Regions from separate parts of the Pseudoalteromonas sp. OANN1 genome, predicted to be linked through region 1. Evidence: predicted binding sites of a transcription regulator. Region 1 holds the regulator's gene; the other holds the start of a gene.
What was found. The regulator sigma-54, encoded in region 1, starts transcription at its own class of promoters, with help from an activator protein. The targets are predictions, from matches to a motif close to GTTGGCACGNNNNTNGNNT.
Positions count from the first base shown of each region.

Region 2: flgJ (flagellar assembly peptidoglycan hydrolase FlgJ) is a predicted target of sigma-54. The motif match lies at 2,478-2,496, and genes of this name have one in related genera.

Region 1 covers NZ_JAMXSE010000007.1:147,713-167,059, forward strand. Annotated here, with positions in the region: gene NH462_RS08470 (cytochrome c1) at 1-80, opposite strand, end outside; gene NH462_RS08475 (cytochrome b N-terminal domain-containing protein) at 77-1,378, opposite strand; gene petA (ubiquinol-cytochrome c reductase iron-sulfur subunit) at 1,378-1,968, opposite strand; gene rpsI (30S ribosomal protein S9) at 2,483-2,875, opposite strand; gene rplM (50S ribosomal protein L13) at 2,884-3,312, opposite strand; gene zapE (cell division protein ZapE) at 3,667-4,755, opposite strand; gene NH462_RS08500 (YhcB family protein) at 4,879-5,334, shown strand; gene NH462_RS08505 (DegQ family serine endoprotease) at 5,445-6,797, shown strand; gene NH462_RS08510 (trypsin-like peptidase domain-containing protein) at 6,900-7,979, shown strand; gene murA (UDP-N-acetylglucosamine 1-carboxyvinyltransferase) at 8,049-9,308, opposite strand; gene NH462_RS08520 (BolA family protein) at 9,321-9,578, opposite strand; gene NH462_RS08525 (STAS domain-containing protein) at 9,584-9,889, opposite strand; gene NH462_RS08530 (ABC transporter substrate-binding protein) at 9,876-10,562, opposite strand; gene mlaD (outer membrane lipid asymmetry maintenance protein MlaD) at 10,565-11,110, opposite strand; gene mlaE (lipid asymmetry maintenance ABC transporter permease subunit MlaE) at 11,123-11,902, opposite strand; gene NH462_RS08545 (ATP-binding cassette domain-containing protein) at 11,905-12,705, opposite strand; gene NH462_RS08550 (calcium/sodium antiporter) at 12,880-13,839, shown strand; gene NH462_RS08555 (KpsF/GutQ family sugar-phosphate isomerase) at 13,849-14,820, shown strand; gene kdsC (3-deoxy-manno-octulosonate-8-phosphatase KdsC) at 14,820-15,371, shown strand; gene lptC (LPS export ABC transporter periplasmic protein LptC) at 15,368-15,922, shown strand; gene lptA (lipopolysaccharide transport periplasmic protein LptA) at 15,912-16,454, shown strand; gene lptB (LPS export ABC transporter ATP-binding protein) at 16,454-17,179, shown strand; gene NH462_RS08580 (RNA polymerase factor sigma-54) at 17,226-18,725, shown strand; gene hpf (ribosome hibernation promoting factor) at 18,755-19,042, shown strand; gene ptsN (PTS IIA-like nitrogen regulatory protein PtsN) at 19,044-19,347, shown strand, end outside.
Region 2 covers NZ_JAMXSE010000006.1:164,904-169,365, forward strand. Annotated here, with positions in the region: gene flgG (flagellar basal-body rod protein FlgG) at 1-609, shown strand, start outside; gene flgH (flagellar basal body L-ring protein FlgH) at 626-1,309, shown strand; gene NH462_RS07755 (flagellar basal body P-ring protein FlgI) at 1,329-2,429, shown strand; gene flgJ (flagellar assembly peptidoglycan hydrolase FlgJ) at 2,538-3,512, shown strand; gene flgK (flagellar hook-associated protein FlgK) at 3,514-4,462, shown strand, end outside.

The sequences.
Region 1 (19,347 bases):
ATCAAAGGTACTGATGGGCCCGCTGCCATCGATAACGTTGGCAACAATGCGAATAAACCGATTACTAGCTTTTTCATCATTTCGTCAACCTCGTTGGTAGTGGCTTTGTCTTCTCGTTTTTACTGTAGAAGAATAGCAACACGAAGAACATAAAATAAGTTACTGTCGTAATTTGCGACAATAGCGTTTTAAAGTCAGTTTGTGGTGTTGCACCAATCCAACCAAGGATAACGAATGTGACAACAAACTGAGCAATGTTCAACTTATGGAAACCACAACGGTAGCGAATTGAACGAACCGAACCACGGTCAATCCAAGGCAGTAGTGCCAATGCTACGATTGAAGCGCCCATTGCTAGTACACCAATCAACTTATCAGGAATAGCACGAAGGATCGCGTAGAATGGCGTAAAGTACCAAACTGGGAAAATGTGCTCTGGCGTTTTTAGCGGGTTTGCAGCTTCAAAGTTTGGCGCTTCAAGGAAGAAACCATTCATTTCTGGTGCAAAGAACACAATTGCGCAGAAGAAAATTAAGAAGCCAGCAACACCTAAGACATCTTTTACTGTGTAGTAAGGGTGGAATGGAATTGCATCCACAATATCTTTTTTATCCGTGTAGTATTCATGGAATTTAAACTTAGGTTTATCTTCCTCAGCTACAGAGCCTTTCTTGCGCTTGATCTCAACACCGTCAGGGTTGTTTGAGCCTACTTCGTGCAGTGCGACAATATGAAGGAATACTAAGATAACCAGTACTAATGGTAGTGCAATAACGTGTAGTGCAAAGAAGCGGTTAAGCGTTGCACCAGAAATAACGTAGTCACCACGGATCCAAAGCGTTAGGTCATCACCAATTACAGGGATTGCACCGAATAATGAAATGATTACCTGAGCACCCCAGAAAGACATCTGACCCCATGGCAATAAGTAGCCCATGAAAGCTTCAGCCATTAGTGCTAGGAAGATAAACATACCGAACAACCACAGTAATTCACGTGGCTTTTGATAAGAACCGTAGATCATACCGCGGAACATGTGAAGATAGACCACGATAAAGAATGCGGATGCGCCGGTAGAGTGTAGGTATCGCAATAACCAACCATATTCAACATCACGCATGATGTATTCTACTGATGCAAATGCACCTTCAGCAGAAGGTACAAAGTTCATGGTTAGCCAGATACCCGTTACAATCTGGTTTACCAGTACTAGAATGGCGAGTGAACCAAACAAATACCAGAAGTTAAAGTTTTTTGGCGCTGGGTATTGAGCAATGTGCATATTCCAGACGCGAGTCATCGGAATACGAGCATCAATCCAATCAACAACTTTACCCACAACGCCCGTATTTGCTGCTTTATCTACATTAACAGACATTATGCAACCCCTTCTTCTTCACCTACCAAAATGGTAGTGTCGTCAATAAAGGTATACGGAGGGATCTCTAAGTTTAGAGGTGCAGGTACGTTTTGGAATACGCGCCCCGCCATATCAAACTTCGAACCGTGACAAGGACAGAAGAAACCACTATCAGTGCCTTCTACTTTTTCACCAAAGCTTCCGTTAAGGAAAGATGGTGAACATCCTAAGTGAGTACAAATCCCAACTGCGACGAAAAGCTCAGGTCGCTTAGAACGGAAACCGTTCTGCGCAGATGCCAACTGCTGTGGCTCTTCAGAGTTAGGATCACGAAGTTGGTCTTCGTGTTGCTTCATTTGTTCTAGCATTTTTGGTGTACGATTAACAATCCAAACTGGTTTGCCTCGCCACTCAACACGAATAAGTTGTCCAGACTCAAGCTTGCTGATATCTACTTCTACAGGCGCACCTGCAGATTTAGCTCGCTCACTTGGATTCCAGGACGCAATAAAAGGAACAGCAGCTCCAACCGCACCAACGCCACCTACAACAGAGGTAGCGATAGTTAAAAAGCGACGTCGGCTGTTGTCTACAGGCGCATTGCTCATCCACTTATCTCCACTTGATTCCCAACACTTGCTATATTGAGAACATCAGTTACAGCAGGTTAATTTAAGAAATTACAAAATAGACGCGATCATAAATAAATACCTTGATTAAAACAAGGTTATTCCAGATCCATGCCCGAATAAACCCGCAGAAAATCATCTATGATTACTTCGAGCATGAAACCGAGTATTTATGATATCGCATCTGACACAACAATATACTGACTAAGATCAACCCCCCGACTAAGGATACGCACCAAATCGCGTGACTGGATCTCAGGTCTTTCTACTTGCTTCGCCAATTGTAGCAAAAAAAACCGCCAAGTTACCGCTCGAATTGCACTAATTATTATATTTATTGAACTTTTTTAACTCGACGCGATATTTTTGAGCAAATAAGTAGGACAAAACGAATTAGATACCTCGTAAATACGAGAGATTGATGTACATAGGAGAAGCTAAAAACAAAAAACCCAGCATAAGCTGGGTTTTTGAATTCTTGAAACGTAATAAATTAACGCTTAGAGAACTGTGTCTTCTTACGTGCTTTCTTAAGACCAACTTTCTTACGCTCAACTTTACGAGCATCGCGAGTAACAAAGCCAGCTTTACGTAGAGCTGGACGTAGAGACTCGTCAAACTCCATTAGTGCACGTGTGATACCGTGACGGATAGCACCCGCTTGACCAGTTGTACCACCACCTGCAACAGTGATGTATAGGTCAAACTTTTCTGTCATTTCAACTAGCTCTAGAGGCTGACGAACAACCATGCGAGAAGTTTCACGACCGAAGAACTCTTCTAAAGAGCGCTTATTGATTACGATGTTGCCAGTGCCTGGGCGTAGGAATACGCGAGCACTTGAACTTTTACGACGACCTGTACCGTAGTATTGATTTGCCATGATAGTGCTCCTTAAATGTCTAGAACCTGAGGCTGCTGTGCAGCGTGGTTGTGCTCGTTACCAGCGTAAACTTTAAGTTTACGGAACATTTCACGACCTAGAGGACCGCGAGGTAACATGCCTTTAACCGCTTTCTCGATGATCATTTCAGGCTTTTTAGCTTGAAGTTTCTCAAAGTTGATAGACTTAAGGCCACCTGGGTAACCAGAGTGAGCATAATACATTTTGTCCTGAGTTTTGTTACCAGTTACAGTAACTTTCTCAGCGTTGATTACGATGATGTAATCACCAGTGTCAACGTGTGGAGTATACTCAGCTTTGTGCTTACCGCGAAGGCGACGAGCGATTTCAGTAGCGATGCGACCTAAAGTTTTACCTTCAGCGTCAACTACGTACCAGTCACGTTTTACAGTTTCTGGTTTAGCAACAAACGTTTTCATTATAAAAATCCAAAGTTTTCAATTTTAAAACCACAGGCAGTCCTTGGACTACCGCTCTACTTGTATTTGCTTTAACCCCTTCGAGTTTAAGACTTTTATGCCGCTCAAGTCAGTGGCTAAGCCGACGAGGGCAATAGAACGCAACGTGGCAGGCCGCGGATTATAGCAAGCCTTCTGGGTGAAAACCAGCGCTTGGTGCTTTTTTCTACAAGAAAATCTGAAGAATTTCGAAAAAAATAGAAAAGGCAAAAAATCCAACGAAATGACGACGTGTGCGTGACAAGGACTCGTTCAAATAGGATATTTACAAACACCCACACCGAACCAGTCCTCTTAACAAAAAAGTAATTGCCGTTAGGCTAAATGCTCTCTTGCTAAATATTCATGGGATTGCATTTCTTGCAAGCGGCTAATGCAGCGTTTGAACTCAAAATTCAATGTACCTTCGGTATAAAGTTCAGTAATAGGCGCTGCAGCCGAGATGATAAGCGTCACATTGCGCTCATAAAACTCATCGACGAGCGCAATAAAGCGCCTTGCCGCGTCATCGTTTTGCTGACCCATTTGCTTCACATTAGATAGAATCACTGTGTTATATAAGCGACTGATCTCCATGTAATCCACTTGCGAGCGAGCGGTTTCACATAGCGCAGGGAAATCAAACATAACAATACAATCAGACACCATTCGAGTTTGGATCATCCGACCTTCAATCTCAATCGCCTGTTCGGCTTTACCTGGCTCCGGAGAGAGTTTGTTAAAGTAGTCGAATAAGTTTTCATCCGCTTGTTTATCAAGTGGGCTGTGAAAAATTTCCGCTTGTTCCAACGTGCGTAAGCGATAGTCAATACCCGAGTCCACATTAACAACCTCAGTATTGGCTTTTACCAATTCAATGGCGGGTAAGAATCGCGCACGCTGTAAGCCATTTTTATACAAATCATCAGGCACAATATTCGATGTGGCCACTAACACGATACCGCGCGCAAACAGCGCCTGCATTAATCCACCCAGTAACATGGCATCAGTGATGTCTTGCACGAAAAATTCATCGAAGCAAATAATGTCAGTTTCAGATTTGAACGTATCAGCGATGCTTTCCAGAGGATTTTTCACTTCATTAAGCTTTTTTAGCTCTGCGTGAACACGATGCATAAAGCGGTGAAAATGCACCCGCATTTTGCGCTCCGTCGGCAACGCATCGAAAAAGGTATCAACCAGATAAGTTTTACCGCGCCCTACTCCTCCCCAAAAGTACAACCCTTTCACTTTTGGCGGCTCAGCTTTACCAAACAAGCGCGAGAGAAAGTTTTGTTTGACCGGGGGCTGATTGATAAGGTCGTCATACAATCGCTGTAAATGCTTTACGGCATTTTCTTGCGCGCTGTCATATTGAAAATCATCACGTTGTAGATCTTGCTGATATTTTTCCCAAGGCGTCATCGACTTAAATATTTTTTTACGATTTGTTTGTAGGTTATATTAACACGACTGTATTCACAGCGTATATTTAACTCTAACAGAGTTTTAATTTTATTTGCCGTTGAGGCACACAGGGAGAAACCTATGACTACCGTTACTTGGCTTGGATTACTGATCATTGTTGCCATTGCTGCATTCTTTTTAGGTGGCTTTGTAACGAAAAAGCAGTTCAAACACGACGAACTGGAAGTGCAAGCACAACAAGCTAAACACGACCTTGAGCAATATCGTCAAGACGTATCAGATCACCTAGCTAGCACCAAAAAGCTAGTAAATAAAATGCAGGATAGTTATCAACAACTGCTTACCCACGTGGAAGAAACCAACCAACTACTGACACAGGATCGTCCATCTCATCCTGCGGATCCTTTTTTCTCGAAAGAAACCACAGAACAACTACAAGCTTCTCTTCAAGCACGCCCAGAGAGAAGACGTAAGCAAGACCCAAGTTTTGAAGCTCCACCGAGTGACTATGCCGAAGGTGAAACTGGGTTATTTTCTGGTCAAAAAAAAGAAAGTGAGCAAATTAAAGCCTCTTGATGAAACTTTTTGTTGACCCCATAGTCTTTAAAAGAAGTTATTGATTCTAGGGGCTTGTTAGCAGCCCCTTATAACTTATATTAACGCTAATAGCGGAGTACTTCACGACTATGAAATTTAAACTATCTTTGTTATCGGCCGCTTTACTTTCTTCTAGCTTATTGCTGTTACCGCAGCAAAGCATGGCCAAACTTCCTGTTGCCGTAGACGGCCAGCAATTACCAACGCTAGCACCTATGCTCGAAAAGGTCGCTCCGGGCGTTGTTAGTATCCAAGTAAAAGGTGCTAAAGAAGTGCGTCGCCGTGTCGACCCTTTCGACTTTTTCTTTGGACAACCGCAACCACGTAGCCAAAAGCGCCCTTTTAGTGGCCTCGGCTCAGGTGTCATCATTGATGCAGATAAAGGCTATGTCGTTACAAATAATCACGTTATTGATGATGCAGACGAAATGCTGGTCACTTTAAAGGATGGCAGAGAGTTTGAGGCCAAATTAATCGGTAGCGACGCCGAATCCGATATCGCATTGCTACAAATCGACGGCGAAGACCTAACAGAAATCAAACTCGCTAATTCAGACAAGTTGAGAGTGGGTGATTTTTCCGTTGCTATTGGTAATCCATTTGGATTAAGTCATACCGTCACCTCAGGCATCATCAGTGCACTAGGCCGTAGCGGCTTAAATATCGAAGGCTATGAAGACTTTATTCAAACAGATGCGGCAATCAACCAAGGTAACTCAGGTGGTGCACTCGTTAACTTAAACGGCGAACTGATTGGTATCAACACTGCGATTTTAGGCGCATCTGGCGGTAATGTCGGGATCGGCTTTGCTATTCCATCAAACATGATGAAAAACCTAGTGGATCAAATTGTTGAGTACGGAGAAGTTCGTCGCGGTTCATTGGGTATATTGGGTCGTACTTTAGATGCTGGTCTTGCTAAAGCACAAGGTTTTGATGTTAAGCGCGGTGCTTATGTCATGCGCGTAGTTGAAGATTCAGCAGCAGACAAAGCGGGTCTGAAAGCCAATGATGTCATTGTCAGCCTAAACGGCGACGACATTGAAAGCTTTAATGAACTCCACGGTAAAGTGGCTACGATGGGTGAAGGTCGTGAGGTACGACTTGGTGTCTACCGTGATGGCAAAACCAAGTTTATCGACGTAGAGCTTGGTGGTAAACAAGAAGAACAGGCGAATGCAGAGGATGTACATCCAAACCTACGAGGCGCGGTACTAGAGAGTGGCGAGCGCAATGGCAATGAAGGTGTCGTCATTACCTCAGTAGAACCTCGCTCACCAGCTGCACGTGTTGGCCTTGAAGAAGGCGATGTGATCATGCAAGTGAATCGCCAACGTGTCACTAGTGTTAAAGAGATGTCTAAACTAATTAATGGTATTAAGGGTAATATCGTACTTGGGATTAAACGCGATCGCGAGACTGTTTTCTACCTCATTCAGTAACGAAATAGACAAATATTAAAAATGAAACACAGCGAAACTTGTCGCTGTGTTTTTTTTTGTGTCATTATTAGCAGTATTAGATAACGATAAATATAAGCTCTTGTGTTCAAATTAATTAAATTCATTTTTCCACCGCTGCTTGCCGGACTTGGGATCGCTTTTATCATCATTTGGTTTAATCCTGAGCTGAGGGATAACTTGCCAAAACTTGAGGCCCCACATATTCAGGCCCATCATATGAGTTTTGCTGATGCTGTAGAAAAAACGGCTCCAGCGGTCGTGACGATTTTTTCCGAGGGCTTTAGCAATCAGCCAAGATATCAGCGCCAAAGCACGGTTAGAGAACTTGGCTCTGGTGTTATTATGAGCCGAGATGGCTACATACTGACAAACTATCATGTGGTGAACAATGCCGACCAAATCATTGTGCTTCTTCCTGATGGCCGCCAGTATAGTGATACGCAACTGATAGGCTTTGACACGATTACGGACTTAGCTTTATTAAAAATTCCAGCTGAGAATTTGCCTGTCATTCCTATCGATCACGACTACTCACCACGAGTTGGAGATATAGTGCTCGCAATTGGTAACCCATTGAACATTGGACAAACCATTACCCAAGGTATTATCAGTGCAACGGGCAAACAGACTCTCACTGAAAGTCAGTTCAATAATTTGCTGCAAATGGATGCCGCGATTAATGTTGGTAACTCAGGTGGTGCCGTTGTCAATTCTAATGGCGCGCTAGTTGGCATTACCTCTGCACAATTTCGCACGCGCTTGAACATTGATATCCAAGGTATCTCGTTTGCTATCCCTTATGATCTTGCACTGGACGTCATGCATAAACTCATTATGGATGGTAGAGTGATCCGAGGCTATCTCGGCTTTAGAGGCACGCCAGTTGATAATACAGGTAAAAGCGTAACGGATCTTTACACACCTATTGTCGGCCTTGCTGTGAGTGAATTAGACCCCCTAGGTCCCGCATGGCAAGCTGGTATGAAAGAGCATGATATTGTGGTTAAAGTAGGTGGAGAGCCTGTGACTAATCCGCAAAAGACATTGAAGACGATAGGCAATACTGCGCCTGGTACTAAACTCGAGTTTGAAGTACTCAGAGGTGGTCAGCGCCTCACCATTACGGTGGAAGTCGCAGAACTCGAAACTGGACTATATTAGGACAAAAAGGTTAAGCAAAAAGCGTCCCGGAAGACGCTTTTCGTTTTTTACCAATTTGCTTAATTATGCTCAGGTTTTACGGCGTTTTATATTTGCACCTAAACGGCTTAGCTTATCTTCTATCTTCTGATAGCCCCTATCAACATGATAGATGCGATCTACGATGGTTTCGCCTGTTGCAACAATACCCGTTAGGATAAGACTCGCTGAAGCGCGTAAATCGGTTGCCATTACCTGTGCACCAGATAACGACTCTGTCTCACCACAGATTGCAGTGTTGCCTTCTAAACGAATATTCGCGCCCATACGCTGTAACTCTGGCACATGCATAAAGCGGTTTTCAAAGATAGTTTCTGTGATTGTCGCGCTACCTTCAGCCACCACATTTAATGCAGTAAACTGAGCTTGCATGTCTGTTGGAAAGCCAGGATGTGGCATGGTTTTAATATTAACGGCTTTCAAAGCGCGTTGACGCATATCCACATAAATACTGTCTTCACTTACCTCAACAATAGCATTGGCGGCACGTAGCTTTTCAAGCACAGGTTCAAGACTATGATAATCCGTGTTTTTACATAGTACTTCGCCTTTTGCCATTGCCGCAGCAACCAAAAAGGTCCCTGTTTCGATGCGATCAGGAAGGATTTTATGCTCACAACCATTAAGACGCTCAACGCCTTCTATCTCAATTCGGCTAGAGCCTGCACCATTGATCTTGGCACCCATGGCAACTAAGCATTCAGCTAAGTTAATAATCTCTGGCTCTCGCGCAGCATTATCTATCACAGTTTTACCATCGGCGAGGGTTGCAGCCATCAATAAGTTTTCAGTAGCACCAACGCTGACGGTTTCCATAAAGATCTCGGCTCCCCGAAGACGACCTTCGGTTACCGCATGGATATAACCATTCTCAACTTTGATCTTAGCGCCCATTTTCTCAAGGCCTGAAATATGCAGATCGACTGGACGAGCACCAATAGCACACCCTCCCGGTAGGGAAACTTGCGCCTGACCAAATCTGGCAACTAATGGGCCTAACGCCAGTACCGACGCACGCATTTGCTTAACGAGTTCATAAGGTGCAAGCACGCTATTTACCGTTGCTCCGTTGATTTCTAAGATATCGCCGTCCCACTCAACTTCAGCGCCCAGTGTTTTTAATAAGGCTTCTGTGGTACCTATATCGCGTAAGTGCGGTACATTAGAAAAACGGCTTTTACCATCGCCAAGCAGAGCGGCGAATAAAATAGGTAGGGCTGCGTTTTTAGCCCCTGAAATAGTGACTTCACCGGCTAAAGTGGTGCCACCTTGGATAACAAACTGATCCATTGCGGCACTCCGTTATTGTGGAAGAATAAATTTGCGCTCTTTTTGCCATTCATCAGGTGTGAATGCACGAATACTAACAGCATGCATAGTGCCGTCTTTAATAGTATCCATCAGTGGGCCGTAGATCAGCTGTTCTCTTTTCAGCCTTCTTAATCCGTCAAAACACGTTCCAACAGCAATGACTTCGTAGTGACTACCATTAGCTTTAACGATGATCTCGTCAAGCGATAGTGCATCTCTCAATAAAGTTTCGACTTGATTTGTTTCCATTAGACTCACTCAAATAGGGTTGTCACCTGTCCCAACTCCATTAAATTTTGCAGTTGCTCAGGCGTATTTTTCAGCTCGAGACGAATGTCGCGCTGTTTCAATTGACCTAAAGAGTGAATTAACCAAGCTAAGCCCGCGGTGTCAACCCTTGTCACCTCAGAAAGGTTAAAATAGACGGTTGATTGTGCATTTTTCAACACTTGAACGATGGTCGACTGTTTCAGTGCGCTTGGTAAACTCGCTCTCGTAAGTTCACCAGTTAACACGATTTCACCTTTACTTTCGGTGAATGAAATATTAGGCGTCACCATCATCCCCTCTAAATTGCACCGGAAGCTTGCTCTTCTTATCTAACAGTTGGATCACATGTTCAATACCCTGCTGTCGTAAAATACCATGTAGCTCCGATTGTTTGGCATCAAGTAAACTAATGCCTTCCGCCATCATGTCAAAAGCACGCCAGTCACCGTCTTGTCCGCGTCTAACTTTAAAATCGATTTTGATATCAGGCTTACCTGGCTCTACAATTTTGGTCTTAACAACCACCACAGCTTCATTCTCAAATGGGCGATGCTCACCAAACTCTACCTTTTGGTCTTTATATTGAGTAAATACACCAGCATAAGTCGCTACCAAGTAATTTTTGAATACCTCAATAAATTCTCTAATATGCTCGACAGCAGCAGCTTTCTCCTCTTTACTTTCAATGTTGCGAACCTTTTGAATATAAGAACCTAATACACGATACGCAGCATATTTGTAATCAATGTAAGGCAAGAGCTCTTCTTCTACGATAACGCGTAAGTGTTCTTTGTCTTTTTCAATGATGTTTTGCTCTTTCGTAACACGCTGAAAAGTTTGCGCCGCAACTTGCTCCACCATTTTATAAGGATCGCTTGAGTCTACTTCTTTCGCCTGAACCAATGCGGTAGCCATCAATGCTACAAACAAAGTCAGACATTTCGCATAGATGTTTTTTAACATATTTACTCGCTCCCTTGATTAAATAGGAACTGACCAATTAGCTCTTCTAATACCAGTGCCGATTTTGTATCTGTGATCATGTCACCGTCTTTTAGCGCTTTTGTTTCCACACCAAAAAGAGACTCAAGATCAACGCTATCTTCACTCGTTACCTCCTGACCAAGACATTTTTGCTTCGCAGATTCAGCAGCAATAACCGGAGAAATACCTAAATACTGCTCACCCAAAATGCCCGAAGTCAAAATCGAAACCGACGACGTATCGGAAAACTGACACTCGTAGTTTTTATCTAAACTCATTGAAACTACTGGCACGAACTCTTGTGGATGGATGTGAATTCCATCAACACGACCAATCACAACCCCACCCACCTTAATTGGAGCGCGGGTTTTCAACGAACCTATATTTTCGAACTTAGCATGCAAAGTATAAGTTTCACCATTGCCGCTTAAGCCTGAATTAGCTACCTTTAGCGCCAACATAACAAATGCAGCAATGCCCAATGCCACGAACAACCCAACTAAAATTTCTATTTTCCGTGTATTCATTTTTAAAACCTTTTAACTTGAGAACATAACCGCTGTTAATACAAAGTCAAAGCCAAGTACAGCCAGTGAAGAATGTACTACCGTCTCTGTCGTCGCTTTACTTATCCCTTCAGAAGTAGGAATACAGTCATAGCCTTTGTATAGCGCGATCCAAGTTACTAATAGTGCAAATACGAAACTCTTAATAAGACCATTTAAGATGTCTTGTTGAAACGACACTTGCGATTGCATAATTGACCAGAAGCTACCTGAATCTACGCCTAACCAATCAACACCCACCAAGTGTGCGCCTAAAATAGCGATCGCAGAGAATATCAATGCGAGTAACGGCATACTAATAAAACCGGCCCAAAAACGAGGGGCAACCACGCGCTTAAGCGGGTCTATCGCCATCATTTCTAAACTAGATAATTGCTCCGTAGCCTTCATCAAACCGATTTCTGCAGTTAACGCACTGCCTGCACGCCCTGCAAATAAGAGTGCAGTCACCACGGGGCCCAACTCCCTGAGTAAACTCAAAGCAACCAAAGGTCCAAGGCTATCTTCAGCGCCATACCCAACTAACACGGTATAGCCTTGTAATGCCAATACCATGCCGATAAATAAACCAGACACCATGATAATCAACAATGATTGATGACCAACCATGTAAAGTTGCTTTATCAACAGCGGCGTGCCTTTTCGGAAATTGGGTAAGCTACATAGCGCCCCAAAAAGCATTGTTGTGGCACGGCCAAGTGCAGCAAAACGGCTGAGGGTTTTGTGGCCTAGTTTTTGTAAAAAGTCGACCATACTCACTCTCCTTGCAACAGCGCTTGCTGATAATCAGGCGCTTTAAAGTGGAATGGCACAGGTCCATCCGCAAGGCCCTGTAAGAACTGCTGTACTAATGGCGATTCGTGTTCAAGCATCTGCTCAGGGGTTCCTGTACCAATCACACCTTGCTCTGCAATAATAACGACGTGGTCGGCAATACTCAGCACTTCCGTAACATCATGAGTGACTATCAGTGACGATAACCCCAATACTTCATTAAGGGACTTAATCAGCCGAACTAGAACGCCCATGGAGATCGGGTCCTGACCTGCAAACGGCTCATCGTACATAATTAATTCAGGATCAAGTGCAATAGAACGTGCTAAAGCCGCGCGTCTTGCCATACCACCAGAAAGCTCTGCCGGCATTAAATCTTTTGCACCACGAAGACCAACCGCTTGAAGCTTCATCAGCACCACTAAACGGATTAATTCTTCAGATAATTCGGTATGCTCGCGTAGAGGAAAAGCCACATTGTCGAACACGCTCATATCGGTAAACAAAGCGCCGCTTTGAAATAACATACTCATCCGCGTTCGAGCTTGATACAAAGCTGCTCGTGACATGTTAGGAATACTGTTTCCAGCAAAAAGAATATCACCGCTATCAGGCTTAAGCTGACCACCGATTAATCGCAACATGGTAGTTTTACCAATGCCACTCGGTCCCATTATTGCGGTAATTTTGCCCTTTGGTACGGAAAAGCTCATGTTTTTGTAGATGATCCTTTCACCCCGAGAGAAGGTTACATCCTTGATTTCTACAATTGACTGCGACAAGTCGCTCTCCAGATCCAGACTATATTCATCCAAGTATGATACTTTTTTTTCAAACAAGATGGAAAATCGTTTTGGTAAAATTTTGTAAGTAGTGAAATGTAACGGTTTGCTTATACTTTCCAGAGCGCTTTTGGTAGTATCTATCGAAATTTTAATCCTATTGGCTAGAGGTTCATGGTTTTATCGTTTGTTATTCTCATTCTTGGCTTTATTGCACTGGTTTGGAGTGCTGACCGCTTTGTTTTTGGTGCGGCCGCTCTTGCACGAAACTTTGGTGTGCCAACATTAATTGTTGGTTTAACTATCGTGGCCATGGGTTCTTCAGCACCAGAAATGATGGTTGCTGCGCAAGCCGCTCTTGCAGATAAAACAGACACCGCCGTGGGCAATGCCATAGGTTCTAACATCGCCAATATCTTACTCGTTTTGGGTCTCACCGCGTTATTAAGGCCACTCTCCGTTGGCTCTGGTATTTTGCGCCGCGAAATGCCGCTGTTAGTCATCGTTTCATTGGCAGCTTGGTATATCGTTAGTGATAACCACTTTAGTTTCGTAGAAGGTGTTTTGTTATTAGTCGGTTTCGCCGCTTTTCTTCTTGCACTTATCATTATCACCAAGCGTGGTGGTGGAGATAATGATGACCCATTTGTCAGTGAAGCCTGTGAAGAAGTGCCAAATAATATTCCAACTCAAAAAGCCGTTTTCTGGTTAATCGTGGGTATGATTTTACTGCCTATTAGCGCGGACTATCTCGTTGGCGCCGCGGTTGACATCGCCAAATATTTTGGCATGAGTGACCTGCTAATAGGATTAACCATTATCGCCGTTGGTACTAGTTTACCCGAGCTTGCGGCATGTGTTGCTGGCGTACTTAAAAAAGAAGACGATCTAGCGCTTGGCAATATTATTGGCTCGAATATCTTTAATATATTGGCAGTGCTATCGATTGCTGGGATTATTAACCCATCTGTCCTCGACGCCAATATTGCGTCACGTGATATCTTTATTATGCTTGGCGCGACACTGCTGCTTATCCTAATGAGCCTCAGCCTAACAGGTCAGCGCCGCATCAACCGCTTGGAAGGTGGCATACTTGTCGCAAGCTTCGTCGGTTATATTTACTACATCATTTAAGGAAGCCTTGTGACAACGAACCCATTTATTGATTCTGCAAGTCAAGTTTTTGCTACTGAACTTGCAGCAATAGAAGAAGTGCAACAGTTTGTTGATCAACAATTTGTAAAAGCCTGTGAAATTATGTTTGGCTGCCAAGGTCGTATCATCGTGATTGGCATGGGTAAGTCCGGCCACATCGGAAACAAAATCGCAGCGACACTCGCAAGTACTGGCAGCCCTGCATTTTTTGTTCATCCAGGAGAAGCAAGTCACGGCGACTTGGGTATGATCACCAAAGATGATGTGGTTTTGATGATCTCCAACTCAGGGGAAACCCAAGAGGTGATCTCAATCCTGCCTGTGATAAAGCGCTTAGGGGCCCCCGTTATTTCTATGACAGGCAACCCGAGCTCTACAATGGCTCGTAATGCGACGGTTCACCTTTGTGTTAAGGTATCAAAAGAAGCCTGCCCATTAGGACTTGCACCCACGGCGAGCACCACAGCTACGCTAGTGATGGGCGATGCACTCGCGGTTGCGCTACTTGAAGCCAGAGGCTTTACGGCTGATGATTTTGCACTTTCCCATCCAGGTGGTAGTTTAGGAAGACGTCTACTACTAACCGTTGCTGATGTCATGCATCAAGGGGATGCAATCCCTATGGTTAAAAGTCATTGCACAGTTAAAGAAGCTTTATTTGAAATGTCAGCTAAAAGTTTAGGTATGACGGCAATCGTAGATGAAAGCTCGCAATTGCAAGGTATTTTTACCGATGGCGACTTGCGCCGTATTATCGAACAAAAGATCGATATTCACACCACCCCAATCACGCAAGTTATGACGGCTAAAAGTACGACGGCACGCGCCGATATGCTCGCAGCAGAGGTACTCAATATCATGGAAACCAAACGAATTAATGGCTTGATTGTGGTAAACAAAAACAACATACCGGTTGGCGCCTTGAATACGCAAGATTTACTTAGAGCGGGGGTGCTGTAATGCAATTTGAAGATTTATATCAGACGATTTCAACTGAAGCTTGGGAAAAAGCAAAACAAATCAAATTATTGATTTGCGATATTGATGGCGTATTCTCAGATGGACGTATATACCTTGGTAACAATGGTGAAGAACTGAAAGCATTTAATACCAAAGACGGGTTTGGTATTAAAGCCTTGATTGATAGTGGTATCGAAGTCGCCGTTATCACAGGTAGACATTCACAAATAGTTCAGCAACGCATGACTAGTTTAAATGTAACTTATATTTACCAAGGCCAAGAAAACAAGTTAGTGGCATATGATGAATTGAAGACTAAGCTCAACCTTAGTGATGACGAAATTGCATATATTGGTGATGATGGTCCAGACCTACCCGTAATGGAACAGGTCGGTTTTGCCGTTGCCGTCAATGATGCACATCCTCTTGTCAAACGTATCGCCCACTACACCACTTTGATGCCTGGTGGTTTTGGTGCTGTGAGAGAACTGACTGATCTTCTAATGCTCAGCCAAAATCACTTATTGACTTCCAAAGGATCAAGTACATGACCGTATTGCGTGTCATCTTACTCATTGTTTTCGCTTCAATAATGGTATGGATGTGGTCGCCCATGTTTAATCCATCAGAGGTGGACTCAGCAAAAGAAGATGAACCGTTAGCTAAGCCCGATTATGTTGCAACCACACTTCAGCAAACGACCTATAGTGAAAATGGCTTATTAAACTATCAGGTAACTGCTGATAAGATGGAGTTGTATCAAGATCTTGGCTTTAGTCACTTTGAAAAGCCCATTTTCACCTTATATAACGGTGAGCAAAATTGGCAAATAAGTGCATTAGAAGCAACACTATACGAAAATAATACCTTGATATTAGAGGGCAATGTGCTGGCAAAGAATTTAACGCCTAACGCCATGATCACCGATATCAATGCCGATAATGTAAGAGTTGAAATTAAGCAAAAATTGATGAAGTCGGAACACCCTGTCGTTATCACGGGTCCTAGTCTTAGGATCACGGGTAAAGGACTGCATGCGGATCTACAAAAGCAAGTGATCGAACTCATCAACCACACAAAGACAATTTATTATGACCAGTAAAATCATTAACAAACTAGTTTTCATCGGCTTGCTTGCAAGTTCTACTCTAGTAATTGCTGCAGAACAAAATGAAGTCATTATTGATGCTGGCCGTCAGCAAGCTCAACTGCAAAGCAACATCGGTATTTTTGAACAGAATGTTGTTATTATTCATGGCAACAGAAAAATAAATGCCGATCGCCTAGAAGTCCATCGCCGCGCGGAGCTTGGTACTAACAAGCAACTGCTTGTTGCAACTGGCAGCCCAGCTATTTTCAGCGAACGTCAACCTGATGGTAATTTGCTAGAAGCCAAAGCAAACGAAATTCGCTACGACGTTGCGAAAGGCACCTTAGTCATTTCTGGCGATGCGGAAATCAATCAAACTGGGCAAAAAATCAATGCTCAGGTCATCACCTATGACATTGAAAAGCAACTGATCAGTGCTGAGCGCTCAGACCAAGAAGATTCCCGTGTAAGAACCATCCTTGTTCCTGTTGATGACAAAAAAGACGCAAAAGATAAAAAAGCGCAGGAAGAAGGTAACAATTAATGAGCGAGCTCAAAGCAACTGGTCTAGCAAAGAGTTATAAAGGCCGCCAGGTCGTCAAAAATGTTGGCTTAAGTGTTCAAGCTGGCAGCATTGTAGGCTTATTGGGCCCGAATGGCGCAGGTAAAACCACGACCTTTTATATGATTGTAGGGTTAGTACCAAGCGACAAAGGTTTTATTCAGATTGATGACGAAGATATCACTTTGCTACCAATGCACAGCCGCGCGCGACTTGGTATTGGTTATCTACCGCAAGAGTCTTCGATCTTTAGAAAACTCACGGTCTATCAAAATTTGATGGCGATTTTAGAAACTCGAAAAGACTTATCTAAAGTTGAAAGAGAAGCTGAACTAAACGAGTTACTGGATGAGTTTAATATCCAACACATTCGCGACTCACAGGGCATGGCATTGTCGGGAGGCGAAAGAAGACGCGTAGAAATTGCTCGCGCTTTAGCCGCTAACCCTAAGTTTATCCTGTTAGATGAACCTTTTGCTGGTGTTGATCCTATTTCGGTGTTAGATATAAAGACAATCATAGAGCACCTAAAAAACCGCGGTATCGGTGTGCTAATCACCGATCATAACGTTAGAGAAACACTGGACGTATGTGAAAAAGCCTACATCGTTTCACATGGTGAGTTAATCGCTGCAGGCACGCCAGAACATGTTTTGGCAGATCAAACCGTAAGAGATGTCTACCTAGGCGAACAATTCAAGCTATAGTTAAGACGTAGTATTAATAACTGTTAAAAAGGATTGTTAGAGATACATGAGGCAATCATTACAGCTGCGCATGGGGCAGCAACTTACAATGACTCCACAACTGCAACAAGCCATTCGCTTGCTGCAGCTTAGTACATTGGATCTGCAACAAGAAATACAAGAAGCATTAGACAGCAATCCATTGTTGGAAGTGGAAGAAGGTGATAATACTGACGGCGAAAACACTGACCAACACAGTCAAGAAAAGAGCAGTGCTGACGACAATCAAGATTCAAGCGATGAAGTGCAGGTTAGTGACTATGAGATAGACTCAGATACAGCCATGAGCAAAGACACGGTGAGCGATGACCTCGCCATGGATGTCACTTGGGACGAGTATATGAGTGCAGCGCCCGCTGCAAGCTCAGGCCCACTTCCCGATGACGATAATGTTTATCAAGGGGAAACCTCTGAATCTCTCCACGACTATCTCATGTGGCAACTTGAGCTGACACCATTTAGTCCAACAGATAGAGCGATTGCGATTGCGATTATTGAAGCGGTCGACCTGTCAGGCATTTTAACACTGTCTTGCGAAGACATTTTAGAAAGCATTAATGATGAGAGTAGCGAAGAGCCTATTGAGCTGGATGAAGTCGAAGCCGTGCTCAAACGTATTCAGCTTTTCGATCCTGTCGGTATCGCAGCGCGTAGTTTACAAGAATGCTTGTGTATTCAGCTAAATCAATTCGCCCCAGATACGCCATGGATTGCCGAAACGAAAATGATCCTGACAGAGCATATCGACTTGCTTGCCAGCCGTGACTATCGAACTTTGACTAAGAAAACACGCCTTAAAGAAGCCGATCTCAAAGAGGTCATGACGTTAATTCATAGTCTTAACCCAAAACCAGCGGCAAGCATTATTCATGAAGAGCCTGAATATGTGATCCCTGACGTATCGGTGAAAAAAGTAAAAGGTCGTTGGGTCGTAGAGCTAAATCCTGATGCTATGCCTAAAATAAAAGTAAACGACCATTATGCTGCGATGTCTAGAACAGCGAAATCCAGTACAGATAGTCAGTTTATTCGCTCACATTTACAAGAAGCGAAGTGGTTTATTAAAAGCTTAGAAAGCCGAAATGATACTTTATTAAAAGTTACCAATTGCATTGTGCAACAACAACAGGCATTCTTTGAACATGGCCCCGAAGCAATGCGCCCTATGGTGCTAAATGATGTTGCTGAAATGGTTGAGATGCATGAGTCCACAATTTCCCGTGTGACAACACAAAAATACATGCATACACCTCGGGGAATATTTGAGCTGAAGTACTTCTTCTCTAGCCATGTAAGTACAGAAAATGGAGGTGAGTGCTCTTCTACAGCAATTAGAGCACTTATCAAAAAGCTGATAGCTGCAGAAAATACCGCGAAACCATTGAGTGACAGCAAAATTGCAGATATCTTAGCTGAGCAAGGAATTAAGGTAGCGAGACGTACGATTGCAAAATATCGTGAATCCCTAGCCATTCCACCGTCAAATCAGCGTAAAAGCTTGATATAAGACGTAAAAACCAAGAAGGAAAAATGCTTATGCAACTAAATCTAACTGGTCGCCATGTAGAAATTACTGACTCATTAAGAGACTATGTCACCAACAAGTTTGCGAAGCTAGAAAGGCACTTTGATCATATCAATAACGTGCATGTGATCCTTGATGTCGAGAAGCTAGTACAAAAAGCAGAAGCAACATTACACGTAAACGGCGGCGAGCTATTTGCATCAACAGAGCATCAAGATATGTATGCCGCAATTGATGGCCTTATCGACAAGCTAGATCGTCAAGTTATTAAACACAAAGAGAAGCTCACTCGACACTAAGATGAAATTAAGTGAATTGGTGAACAAGGACTGCAGTAAAGCTGCGGTCCTTTTTAATAGCAAAAAACGTATTTTAGAATACATCAGCGAACTGGCTCATAGCCAAATTCCAAATACCAGTCAGCATGCTATCTTAGACGCTTTAATGGCGCGAGAGAAATTAGGCAGCACAGGGATCGGTAAAGGTATTGCCATTCCTCATGGTAGACTTGAAGGTTTGGATAAAATCCTTGCAATGGTGCTTGTTAGCGAGCAAGGGATCCAGTTTGAAGCCATAGATAAGCAGCCTGTCGATATTTTTGTCG
Region 2 (4,462 bases), on a different contig from region 1:
GAACTACCATCAGGCCTAATGCTTGGTGCAGGTGCCAAAGTGGTCGCTAACCAAAAGAATTTTTCTCAAGGTAATATGTTAAGTACCGAAAACTCTTTGGATTGGATGATTCAAGGTCCGGGCTTTTTTGAGATTCAGATGCCAGATGGCACAACCGCGTATTCAAGAAACGGTCAATTCACGACGGATGAAGAGGGGCGGATAGTTACCTCTGGTGCGGGTTTTCCTGTGTTACCTGAGATGAATGTGCCCGACGATGCACAGTCAATCACTATCTCTCAAGATGGCGAAGTATCAGTGCGCGTTGCTGGACAAGCTGAAAACGTTGTCATTGGGCAATTGACGATCAGTGACTTTATTAACCCATCAGGTCTTGAACCGATTGGACAAAACTTGTACACGGAAACTGCGGTAAGTGGTGCACCAGTGCAAGGTAATCCAAGTGTTGAAGGGCTAGGTAAGATTGTGCAAGGCGCACTTGAGACGTCAAACGTTAATGTGACCGAAGAGCTTGTAAATCTAATCGAAACACAGCGCGTGTATGAGATGAACTCAAAAGTGATTTCAACGGTAGATCAGATGCTGAGCTACATTAATCAACAGTTGTAATTGGGTAGGGGGTATTATGCGTGCATTATATTTAGCCATCGTAACGGTCGCTGCATTATCTGGATGTAGTACAACACAAAATAAAAATGTGGTGCGTGACGATCCGTATTATGCACCTATCTATCCCGAGGATAATCAAGCCCAAATGGTAGCAACAGGATCATTGTTTAATACGCAGTTTTCCAATGATCTTTATGCTGACAAAAAGGCGTTAAGAGTCGGTGATATTATTACCATCGTACTCAGAGAAACGACTCAGGCTACCAAAGCTGCGAATTCTCAACTTGATAAATCTAGTGATGCTAGTCTCGATCCGATTATTGGTCTTGGTGGCAATGCCATCAATATTGGTAAGGAAGCGATACAATTTGGAGCAAGTTCAAGCTCTTCATTCTCTGGTGATTCTCAAGCCAATCAGTCAAACAGCCTATTTGGTAATATTTCAGTAAACGTCACCCGAGTACTTCCAAACGGCAATTTAGTGATCCGCGGCGAAAAGTGGTTAACTCTCAATACTGGCGAGGAATTTATTCGCTTAGAAGGATTAGTAAGACCTCAGGATGTAACGGCAGATAACACTGTTGAGTCCAATCGAGTGGCAAACGCTAGAATTCAATACTCAGGTAAAGGCGACCAACAAGAAGTGCAAAGTGCAGGTTGGTTAACGAGTTTCTTTATGAGCGCGCTGATGCCGTTTTAAGGTGCTGAAAATGAACAATATGCTTAAGAATATTTTGCTTATCGGTGCGGCCATTACGTTGGTTAGTTTTTCTTCTTTGGCTTCTGCTGAGCGAGTTAAAGACGTCAGTATGGTTGAAGGTGTTCGTTCAAACCAACTGGTTGGCTACGGCCTAGTTGTAGGCTTGCCTGGTACCGGTGAGCAAACCAGATTTACCGAGCAAAGCTTTAAAGCGATGTTGAATAGCTTTGGGATCACGATGCCCGCAAGCTTAAAGCCAAAAATTAAAAATGTTGCAGCTGTTGCGGTTCATGCTGACTTACCACCTTTTGTTAAACCCGGTCAAACCATTGACGTTACTGTTTCATCTATTGGTAGTGCTGGTAGTTTACGAGGTGGTACTTTACTTCAGACCTTTCTAAAAGGGGTCGATGGTAACGTATATGCAATCGCGCAAGGTAGCTTGATTGTTGGTGGTTTGGGCGCTGATGGTGCCGACGGGAGTCGAGTTGTGATCAACACCCCGACAGTAGGTCGGGTGGCAAACGGCGCGACAGTGGAGCGAGCAGTTCCAAGCCCGTTTACTCAGGGTGATTACATTACCTTTAACTTGAATAGACCAGATTTTACTACCGCAAAACGCTTGGCCGATACTATCAATGGCCTTGTTGGACCAAATAGTGCAAAACCTATGGATGCAGCATCAGTTCGAGTAATTGCACCAAGAGATCCGTCTCAGCGCGTTGCATATTTATCTACGCTAGAGAATCTTGAATTCAAACCAGCGGATACCGCTGCGAAGATCATCGTTAACTCGCGCACTGGCACTATCGTTATCGGCAAAAATGTCAAGTTGCAGCCTGCGGCAATTACTCATGGCGGCCTTACCGTAACAATTGCTGAGCAGCAAAATGTGTCACAACCTAATGCGCTGGCGAATGGCGAAACAACAGTGACGCAACAAAGTATTATTGATGTAAACCAGGATGATTCTCGAGCGTTTGTGTTTGACCCCGGCGTGAGCCTTGATGACTTGGTTAGGGCAATCAACCAAGTTGGCGCAGCACCTGGCGATTTAATGGCGATCCTTGAAGCGCTAAAAGAAGCGGGCGCAATAAATGGTCAATTAGTCGTCATTTGATGTTCCATTATTAATCAACTAGTTAGCCCTACAATTGTGGGGCTTTTTTTTGGCTCGGATTTTGCATTTCTATTTGTATAGTTATTAACGTCAAACAGTGCTGAGTGTATGAACACCGACCAATTGAAAAATCAAAGCTTTTTTGACCTAGGAAACCTTGATTCGATCCGTAAAGAGGCGCTTAAAGGTGCTGGCGATCAAGGTGCCTCAGATCAGGCATTGAAGAAGGCGGCACAACAGTTTGAGTCTATTTTTACGCAAATGTTGTTACAAAGCATGCGTAAAGCGAATGAGGCGCTAGAGGATAAAGACAGTCCATTTAACTCTAGCGGTGTCAAATTTTTTGAAGAAATGCATGATCAGCAACTTTCGATGCACTTATCTGAGCAGGGCAGCTTAGGACTTGCAGATCTGATTGTGCAGCAATTGTCTCCTAATTCTGAAAAGTATAAGCCTGCCTCAGTAATGAGAGCTGACGGCGATATTTCCTTTAAAAGACAGGCGACAACGAGTGAAAGTATGAATAAGCCTGAACCGCAGGCTGTCAATGTGAAGGCAGATACCTCAAGCGATGAACAAACAGGCTTTGGTTCTCCGGAGGAATTCGTCGACAGAATTTGGGAATACGCTCAAACAGCTGCGAAAAAGTTAGGCTTGAACCCTGCGGTAATGGTTGCACAGGCTGCACTGGAAACCGGTTGGGGTAAACACATCATCAGCAAAAAAGATGGTAGTAGCAGTTTTAATCTATTCAATATCAAAGCGGATAGCCGCTGGAGTGGTGAAAGCGCCAGAAAATCGACACTTGAATTTGAGCAAGGGTTACCGGTGCAAAAGCAAGCCGATTTCCGTGCTTATAAGTCGCTTGAACAAAGCTTTGATGATTATGTCAGTTTCCTAAAAGGCAATCCGAGATACGAGCAAGCCTTAAATAAGGCTGGTGATAGTCATGCTTATTTAAGTGAGCTTCAAAATGCAGGCTACGCGACCGATCCGAATTATGCCAACAAAATTAAGTCAGTTCTAAAGCGTATTGATGTATCCGATTTCTTATCCGGTGCGCTAACAAAGGGAGTCAGATGAGATGTCATTTGATCTATTAAATATTGGTGCGGCAGGGGTTAGGGCTAACTCTGAGTTACTACAAACCACCAGTAAAAACATCGCTAACCTAAATACCAAAGGGTATATCCGTGAACGGACTGAACACGGAACTATGATAGGTGGGATGGTTGGCCGCGGTGAAACCGTGCGTTTACTCAACCAATTTGCGCAGCAGCAGTTAAATCGTGATATTTCTAATCAGTCTTACTATGAGCAGTTTGTCACTGAGGCAAGCCGCGTTGACACGTTGTTTGCACAAGACTCAAACAGTCTGAGCAAGAGCATCAACTCGATGTTTAATAATTTACAAAGCGCGATTAACTTGCCTTCATCGACAACTAACCGCTCTTTATTTATGACAGGCGCTCAAGGCCTAGTCGATCAAATGGATAGATTGTCAGGTATTGTTGTTGATCAAAACAGTATTGTGAACGAGCAATTGGATATTTTCTCAGAAGAAGCTAACAACCTTGTTCAAAAAATCAGCGAGTTAAATAAACAAGTAGCGAGTAAATCAGCACTCAATTTGAACAATGTCGATCACAGTGTACTTAACGAGCGAGATCAAGCTATCAAGGAACTCGCTGAACTTGTAGATATAGAAACACTCGATGGTGAAAATGGCGAGAAGCTCGTATTTTTAGGCACTGGGGATGCACTTGTGATGCAAGGTGGAGCCTTCAATTTATTCGCGATGAAAGGCAACCCAGATCCTAACCATAAAGAACTAATCCTAGATATTAAAGATAAAAATGTTGTGCAGCTCGAGTTAGATAGCGGCAGCTTGAAAGGCAAAATCGGTGGGTTACTGGCGTTTAGAGATGAAGTGTTGATCCCGGCACAAAACCAACTAGGTCAAATTGGCCTCGCATTGGCAGATGCTTTTAATCAGCAAAATAGATTGGGAATGGACTTAGATGGCAACATAG